DNA from 2 places in the Arthrobacter sp. TB 23 genome. Region 1 is predicted to be linked to the other one. Evidence: riboswitches for the same ligand, from Rfam matches in the RefSeq annotation. Region 1 holds a riboswitch; the other holds the start of a gene.
The links. Region 1 has a riboswitch for thiamine pyrophosphate ahead of thiO (glycine oxidase ThiO). Riboswitches for the same ligand answer to the same signal wherever they lie in the genome.
Positions count from the first base shown of each region.

Region 2: another riboswitch for thiamine pyrophosphate. It lies ahead of B384_RS0103490 (ECF transporter S component); the one in region 1 lies ahead of thiO (glycine oxidase ThiO).

Region 1 is NZ_ALPM01000124.1:18,752-22,153, forward strand. It holds gene thiC (phosphomethylpyrimidine synthase ThiC) at 1-92, shown strand, start outside; gene thiE (thiamine phosphate synthase) at 348-1,082, opposite strand; TPP riboswitch at 1,094-1,228, shown strand; gene thiO (glycine oxidase ThiO) at 1,220-2,479, shown strand; gene thiS (sulfur carrier protein ThiS) at 2,476-2,712, shown strand; partial or broken gene B384_RS19435 (thiazole synthase) at 2,774-3,402, shown strand, end outside.
Region 2 is NZ_ALPM01000027.1:9,265-12,666, forward strand. It holds gene B384_RS0103470 (Na+/H+ antiporter subunit E) at 1-138, shown strand, start outside; gene B384_RS0103475 (monovalent cation/H+ antiporter complex subunit F) at 135-392, shown strand; gene mnhG (monovalent cation/H(+) antiporter subunit G) at 396-791, shown strand; gene B384_RS0103485 (DUF4235 domain-containing protein) at 799-1,059, opposite strand; TPP riboswitch at 1,197-1,314, shown strand; gene B384_RS0103490 (ECF transporter S component) at 1,383-2,000, shown strand; gene B384_RS0103495 (ABC transporter ATP-binding protein) at 2,006-3,402, shown strand, end outside.

The DNA.
Region 1 (3,402 bases):
AAGCTATCGCCGGGATGGCAGGAAAGTCCGCCGAATTCCGCGCCTCAGGCGGCAAGGTTTACCTTCCCGAACCCGCTCTACCCCAAACCTAAAAAGCACAAAGTAGCCATGGGATCAACCGTTGCCTGCGCAGGCGGGTCACGGAGATAGGACGTTTGCGGTACTTGTAGTAGCCGCCCGTGCCTCCGAATTTGTTGGTCCTTTGATCTAAGTTCCGTTTTGCATCCACGGGATGAACTACTCGGGTACCCGAAGCTCAACCTGAGCCACAGCTTGGGACTGTTTCATCAATGGTGTGTCACTTATGCAGCAAGGTAAAAGTTGATTGTCCCTGACACGTGGAAAGGTTAGGTGAGCGCCGGGAGGGCTGATTTGAGGGACCTGGCGGCGGAGGATGGGTCGTCGGCTTCTGTGATGGCTCGTACGACAACAACCCGGCGGGCCCCGGCTTCGACGACCTGGCCGATGGTGGTGCGATCGATTCCTCCAATGGCAAACCAAGCCCGTGGGGACGAGGTCTCGGCCGAACGTGCTGCTGCGTAACGCACCAATTCAAGCCCGGAGGGAGCACGGCCAGGTTTCGTGGGTGTAGCCCAGACAGGGCCGGTACAGAAGTAATCCAGCCCACTTGTGGTCATGGCAGCGGCGACTTGGGCCGGGGAATGGCAGGATAAACCGATGATCGGTTCGGGGCCCAATAGATGCCGGGCGTCAGGTACTGGCAGATCTTTTTGTCCTATGTGGAAGACCGGTGCGCCGCTGAGTCGGGCGATGTCTGCCCTGTCATTGGCGGAAAAGAGTTTGCCGTGTCGATCCGCTGCCGTACGCAGAGCCGCGAGACAGGCAAGTTCTTCGACTGCGTCGATCTTTTTGTCGCGAAGCTGGATGATATCCACACCACCGGCATAGGCGGCGTCGACGAACTCCGCGAAGTCGCCCCTTTCCTTTCGTGCATCCGTGCACAGGTACAACTGCGCTGATGCGAACTGTTGCCGGTACAGGGCTGCCGTACTGACCGTTGACGACGTGCCGCCGTCGTTCAGATCCGGCGGGACGGGGAAAACATCTGAAATAAAGGCCATACGCCTTAGACTAATAGCTCCACGGGAGCCCGATCTTCCGCCAGTGTTCCTACACTCGCGGTCGGTAGGGCTGAGAGGGCGTTCGACGCCGACCGTACGAACCTGAACCGGTTAAGCCCGGCGTAGGAAGGACTCTGATGACTATTCATAACCCGGACCGCCTCGCGCACACCGTCATTGTCGGTGGCGGGATCATCGGATTGGCCATCGGCTGGGAGGCCAGCCGTCGCGGCCACCAGGTCACGCTGATTGATCCCGCGCCCGCTTCCGGAGCTACCCATGCTGCGGCGGGGATGCTGGCCCCGGTCAGTGAGTTTCATTATCAGGAAGAGTATTTGCTGGACCTGACGCTGCCCTCGGCCCGGGCATACCGAGACTTCATCACGGAGCTGGAGGCCGCCTCCGGGATTGGAACCGGCTACCAGCGCAGGCAAACCCTGGTCGCCGGTATCGATGCGGCGGATCGGCAGGCCCTGACCGACCTGCGCTCTGTCCAGTCAAGTCTTGGACTTCAGGTGGAAGCACTCACCACTAGTCAGGCGCGGCGTCTGGAGCCGCTGCTCGGCCCGCAGCTTTCAGGAGCGTTCCTGGTTCCTGAGGATCATCAGGTTGATCCGCGGGCTATGGCCGTTGCCCTCCAAGCAGCACTAGCCAAACAGACGACCGCGCGCACGGTGCCCGTTTCGGTTTCCGCACTTATCCATGACGATGCTACTGACCGTGTTGCTGTGACCGGTGTGTTGCTGGAGAACGGAGAGCGGATTGATGCTGATGAGATCATCCTGGCTAACGGGCTCGGTGCGGTAAACATTGATCGCCTGCCGACAGGGCTGCGGCTACCGTTACGTCCGGTGTACGGGGACATTCTCCGCCTGCGCGTACCCGAACACCTCAGACCGCTCATAACCTCCACGGTCCGCGGGTTGGTCCGCGGGTCGTCCATATATGTGGTGCCCCGGCAGGATGGAACGGTGGTGATAGGTGCCACTCAACGGGAAAACGGGTCCGCGGGGCTTTCCGCGGGAGGTGTCTACGAACTACTCCGGGATGCTCAGACGCTGATCCCGGCAGTCGCGGAACTCGAACTGCTCGAAGCCCTCTGCCGCCCCCGACCGGGGACCCCGGACAACGCTCCCCTGCTTGGCCGGTGCAGGGACCCGGACGGCTCCGATGTGCGTGGACTTGTGGTCGCTACCGGTTTCTTCCGGCACGGGGTGCTGCTGGCACCGATCACCGCCCGCCTCTGCGCGGACCTGATCAGCCAAAACATACCGGAGATCGACATCGAGCGATTCCGACCCGAACGGTTCATTAACCTCGGGCACTTCGCCGAAGCGTCCCGTCCTGATGCTTCCCGTCATAACAGTTTTTCTGATGAAGTAAGGATTGCCCTATGAGCTTCACATTGAACGGACAACCCCGGAATACCGTTTCGGTTTCCACCCTCAAGCACTTAATTACCGAGTTGACCGGCCGTGAGTTGACCGATGCCGGGCAACCAGTCGATGAAAAACAGTTGGGTGTAGCCGTTGCAGTCAACGCCGAGCTCGTACCCCGCACCCGTTGGGTTGAGGTAACCATCCAGAACGGTGACGACATCGAAATTCTTACCGCCGTCCAGGGAGGATAAAACATTGACTGACAACGACGCGTTAACGATCGACGGGGTTGCGCTTAGCTCCCGGCTGATCATGGGAACCGGGGGAGCCCCAAGCCTGGAAGGTCTGGGAGCGGCCCTGGCAGCATCGGGAACGGAACTGACAACCGTGGCGCTGCGAAGGTACAACCCCGAGACGGGTGGGTCCTTGTTCGAATTACTCAACGAGCAAGGGATCCGGATATTACCGAACACGGCAGGATGTTTCACTGCCCGCGAAGCGGTCATGACCGCTGAACTGGCGCGGGAGGCACTGGCAACGGACTGGATAAAACTTGAGGTAATCGCCGATGAACAAACCCTGCTACCCGATGCGCTGGAACTCATCGAGGCCACCGAAACACTGGTTACGAAAGGCTTCAAGGTCTTCGCATACACTAACGACGATCCCATCCTGGCCCGACGACTAGAACAACTCGGAGCTACAGCCGTTATGCCCCTGGGGTCCCCCATTGGGACGGGGCTGGGTATCCTAAACCCCCACAACATCGAACTCATCGCCTCAAGAGCAACAGTTCCGATAGTTTTAGACGCCGGGATCGGCACAGCCTCCGACGCCGCACTGGCAATGGAACTGGGCTGCGACGCGGTCCTGCTCGCCACAGCAGTCACCAGAGCACAGAACCCGATAAAAATGGCGACAGCCTTCAAACACGCCGTCAC
Region 2 (3,402 bases), on a different contig from region 1:
AAGATCAGGTCCGATGTGCGGGCCACCGAAGCCTGGCTGATCAGGATTATGGGAACCCCGGATGATCTGGCGCTGCTGCAGACTGAGGTCCGGTTCGATCAGGAGAACGAAGAGCGTGAGGAGGGGATCCGGAAATGACGAGCGCCGTAATTATTGTGGGACTGTTGCTCGGATTCGCCGCCCTGTGCGCTTTGTATCGGATTGCGCGAGGCCCCTCGATCCTGGACCGGGTGCTCGCGATCGACGTGCTGCTCGCCATCATTGGTGGAGCGCTGGCCGTGGACATGGCAGTGAACCGGCACCTGGACAACATTGTGCTTCTGGTCGGGATTTCGGTGATCGGATTCATTGGATCCGTGACCGTCGCACGGTTCGTCACGGACAGGAAGTAGGACATGAGCGACACTCTCATTGACGTGGTGACAGCCGTTCTCATGATCGGAGGGGCACTGATGTCGGTTGCTGCCGGCGTCGGCCTGCTCCGTTTCCCTGACCTCCTCACCCGGATGCACGCGGCAACCAAACCCCAGGTGCTGGGACTGCTGCTGTTCCTCCTGGCCATGGGCTTACAGATGCGCAGCTGGGTGTTGATCCCGGTCCTGCTGGTGTGCTGGATTTTCATGCTCCTGACCGTCCCCGTCTCAGCCCACATGGTGGGCCGGGCGGGATACCGCACCAAACACCTGCGACGAGACCTGCTCAGCATGGATGAACTCGACGAGGTGGTGGAGAAGGCCGCCAACAAGAAGGCGCCCGGCCGGAATCCGACCGAGCGCCCCGATGAGACGTAAATAGGACCTACGTCAGGTCGCGGGACTTCGCGAACCGGTTGGCTGCCCGCTGCGTGGTGCGGTTGGTGAGGACCTGCAGGACGGCGCGCACGGCACCGGAGATCAGCGCGAACGCGATAGCGGAACGGAGGCTGTTCTCGAGCCCGTCCTCGTCCTTCGGTGAGGCTTTGCCGGTGGTCTTGTGCCAGATGAAATCCACGACCTTGGCTCCGGCGATGCCGGCGCCAAGGCTCAGTGCTACGCCCAGCAGTTTCATAAGCTGATTCATGGTGTCTCCTTCGATGGTGGCTCTTTTCTCAAGCCTAGCGTTTTCCTGTTGAGGTGAGACGCACCAGCACAGCCGGGAGCCCGCCGCCAGCCGCCGTGGTGGGTACGAACCTCTCAGGTGTAGAGTTGAAATTGCTAAACATACGACAGGGGAGCGCCGTCCATCCAGATGGACGGGCGCTGAGAGTGCGGCCTACCGCAGACCCTCGAACCTGATCCGGCTAGTACCGGCGAAGGGAGTCGAGTATCTCAGGGTGCCCGGCCGGTGGCACTCGCCATGGGCCCGGATACCCTCCCCTCCTGTACCTCAGGAGGTAAATTCACATGGCTTCATCAACTGCACCAACTCAAAACACGTCGACGCTGCGCGCCCGATATCAATGGCGCGTGGTCGACATTGTCGTTGCCTCGGTGGTGGCGGTCGCCGTCGGGGTGGTGTTCTTCGCCTGGTCGGCCGGCTACACGGGCATCGCTGCCTTGACCGGAGCGTTCCCGCCGTTGGCCGGTCTCTACACGGGTGGCTGGCTGATCGCGGGGGTACTTGGCGGTCTGATCATCAGGAAACCCGGAGCAGCCATCTACTGCGAAGTGCTGGCTGCAGCGGTTTCAGCGCTGCTGGGCACCCAGTTCGGGTTGACCACGTTGCTCTCCGGAGCCATTCAGGGCGTCGGGGCCGAGCTCATCTTCCTCTTGTTCCTGTACCGCAGGTGGAACCTCGGGGTGGCTTTGCTCGCCGGGCTTGGCGCGGGCCTGGCCCTCTCGATCAGCGAAAACATCCTGTACAACGCCCTCTGGGCCTTCGAATGGCAACTGATGTACGTGGTGTTCGCCTCGATCTCGGGCGTGATTATCGCTGGCCTGGTGTCGTGGCTGGCGGTCCGTGCCCTGGCCAAGACGGGGGTGCTGTCGGCTTTCGCCTCCGGACGAACGGCTGACGTCTAACCGGTATGGCTGACCACGGAAATACGCCGTCGGCCGTCAGCATCAGCGCGCAAGGCTGGAGCTGGCGGCACGCCGGCCGGAAAACCCCGGCGGTCCGGGACGTTGACCTGACAGTAGCGCCCGGAGAACGGGTGCTGCTGCTCGGTGCGTCAGGGTCCGGGAAGTCAACCCTGCTGCACGGGTTGGCTGGTGTCCTCGGCGATGAGGGGCAGGGCGAACAGCACGGTTCCCTCACCCTCGACGGGCGGCCTCCCGGTGAGGTGCGCGGTCGCGCGGGGCTGGTGCTTCAGGACCCGGACTCTCAGATTGTGCTGGCCAGGGTCGGTGACGAGGTGGCCTTCGGCGCCGAGAACCAGGCCGTACCGCGCGATCAGATCTGGCAGCGGGTTCGGCGGGCGCTCGACGACGTGGGGCTTGAGGTGCCGTTGGACCGGTCCACCAGTGCGTTGTCCGGCGGCCAGAAGCAACGCCTGGCGTTGGCGGCGGTGCTGGCGATGCAACCCGGGCTCCTGCTGCTTGACGAACCGACCGCCAATCTCGACCCGGCCGGTGTGCTGGAGGTAAGGGACGCCGTCGGGCGGGTCCTGGACCGCACCGGCGCCACCCTTGTGGTGGTAGAGCATCGGGTGGCGGTGTGGGCCGATGTGGTGGATCGGGTGGTGGTGCTGGCGGCCGACGGCGGGATCCTCGCCGACGGCCCCCCGGGCACGGTGCTGACCGACGCGTCGACCCGGGCCCGGCTGGCGGCGGCGGGGGTGTGGCTCCCCGGTCATCAACCGTCGGTTCCCCCGCAGCTATCCTCACCGGGGGAGGAGCTGCTTACTGCCAGGGGACTATCAGTGGCGCGGGCCAAGCGGGGACCGGCGGTGCTCGACGGCGTCGACGTCGCCCTCAACGCCGGCTCATCCCTGGGCATCGTGGGCCCCAACGGTGGCGGAAAATCGACGCTCGCGCTGACCCTGGCCGGGTTGTTGCCGGCGCGGGGAGGCCAGTTGGAGGCCGCACCGGCCCTCTCCCGCGGAGCCGGGAGTAGCCCGCACGCCTGGAAATCAGCGCAACTGGTGACCAGGATTGGGACGGTGTTCCAGGAACCCGAGCACCAGTTCCTCACCAACCGGGTGATCGACGAGCTGGAATTTGGTCCGCGCCGGCTAGGGGGTACTGACGAGGCGGCGGTCCGGCGGCGGGTGGATCCCATCGCCGAGCGGTTGAGGCTGACCTCCCTGCTGCAGGCAAACCCCTTCACCCTGTCCGGCGGTGAAAAGCGGCGGCTTTCGGTGGCGACCATGCTGGCAACAGACCCGGACATCCTGGTCCTGGACGAACCGACCTTCGGGCAGGATGCCAACACCTGGGCCGAACTCGTCGCGCTGCTTGCCGAACTGATCCAGGACGGTGGCAG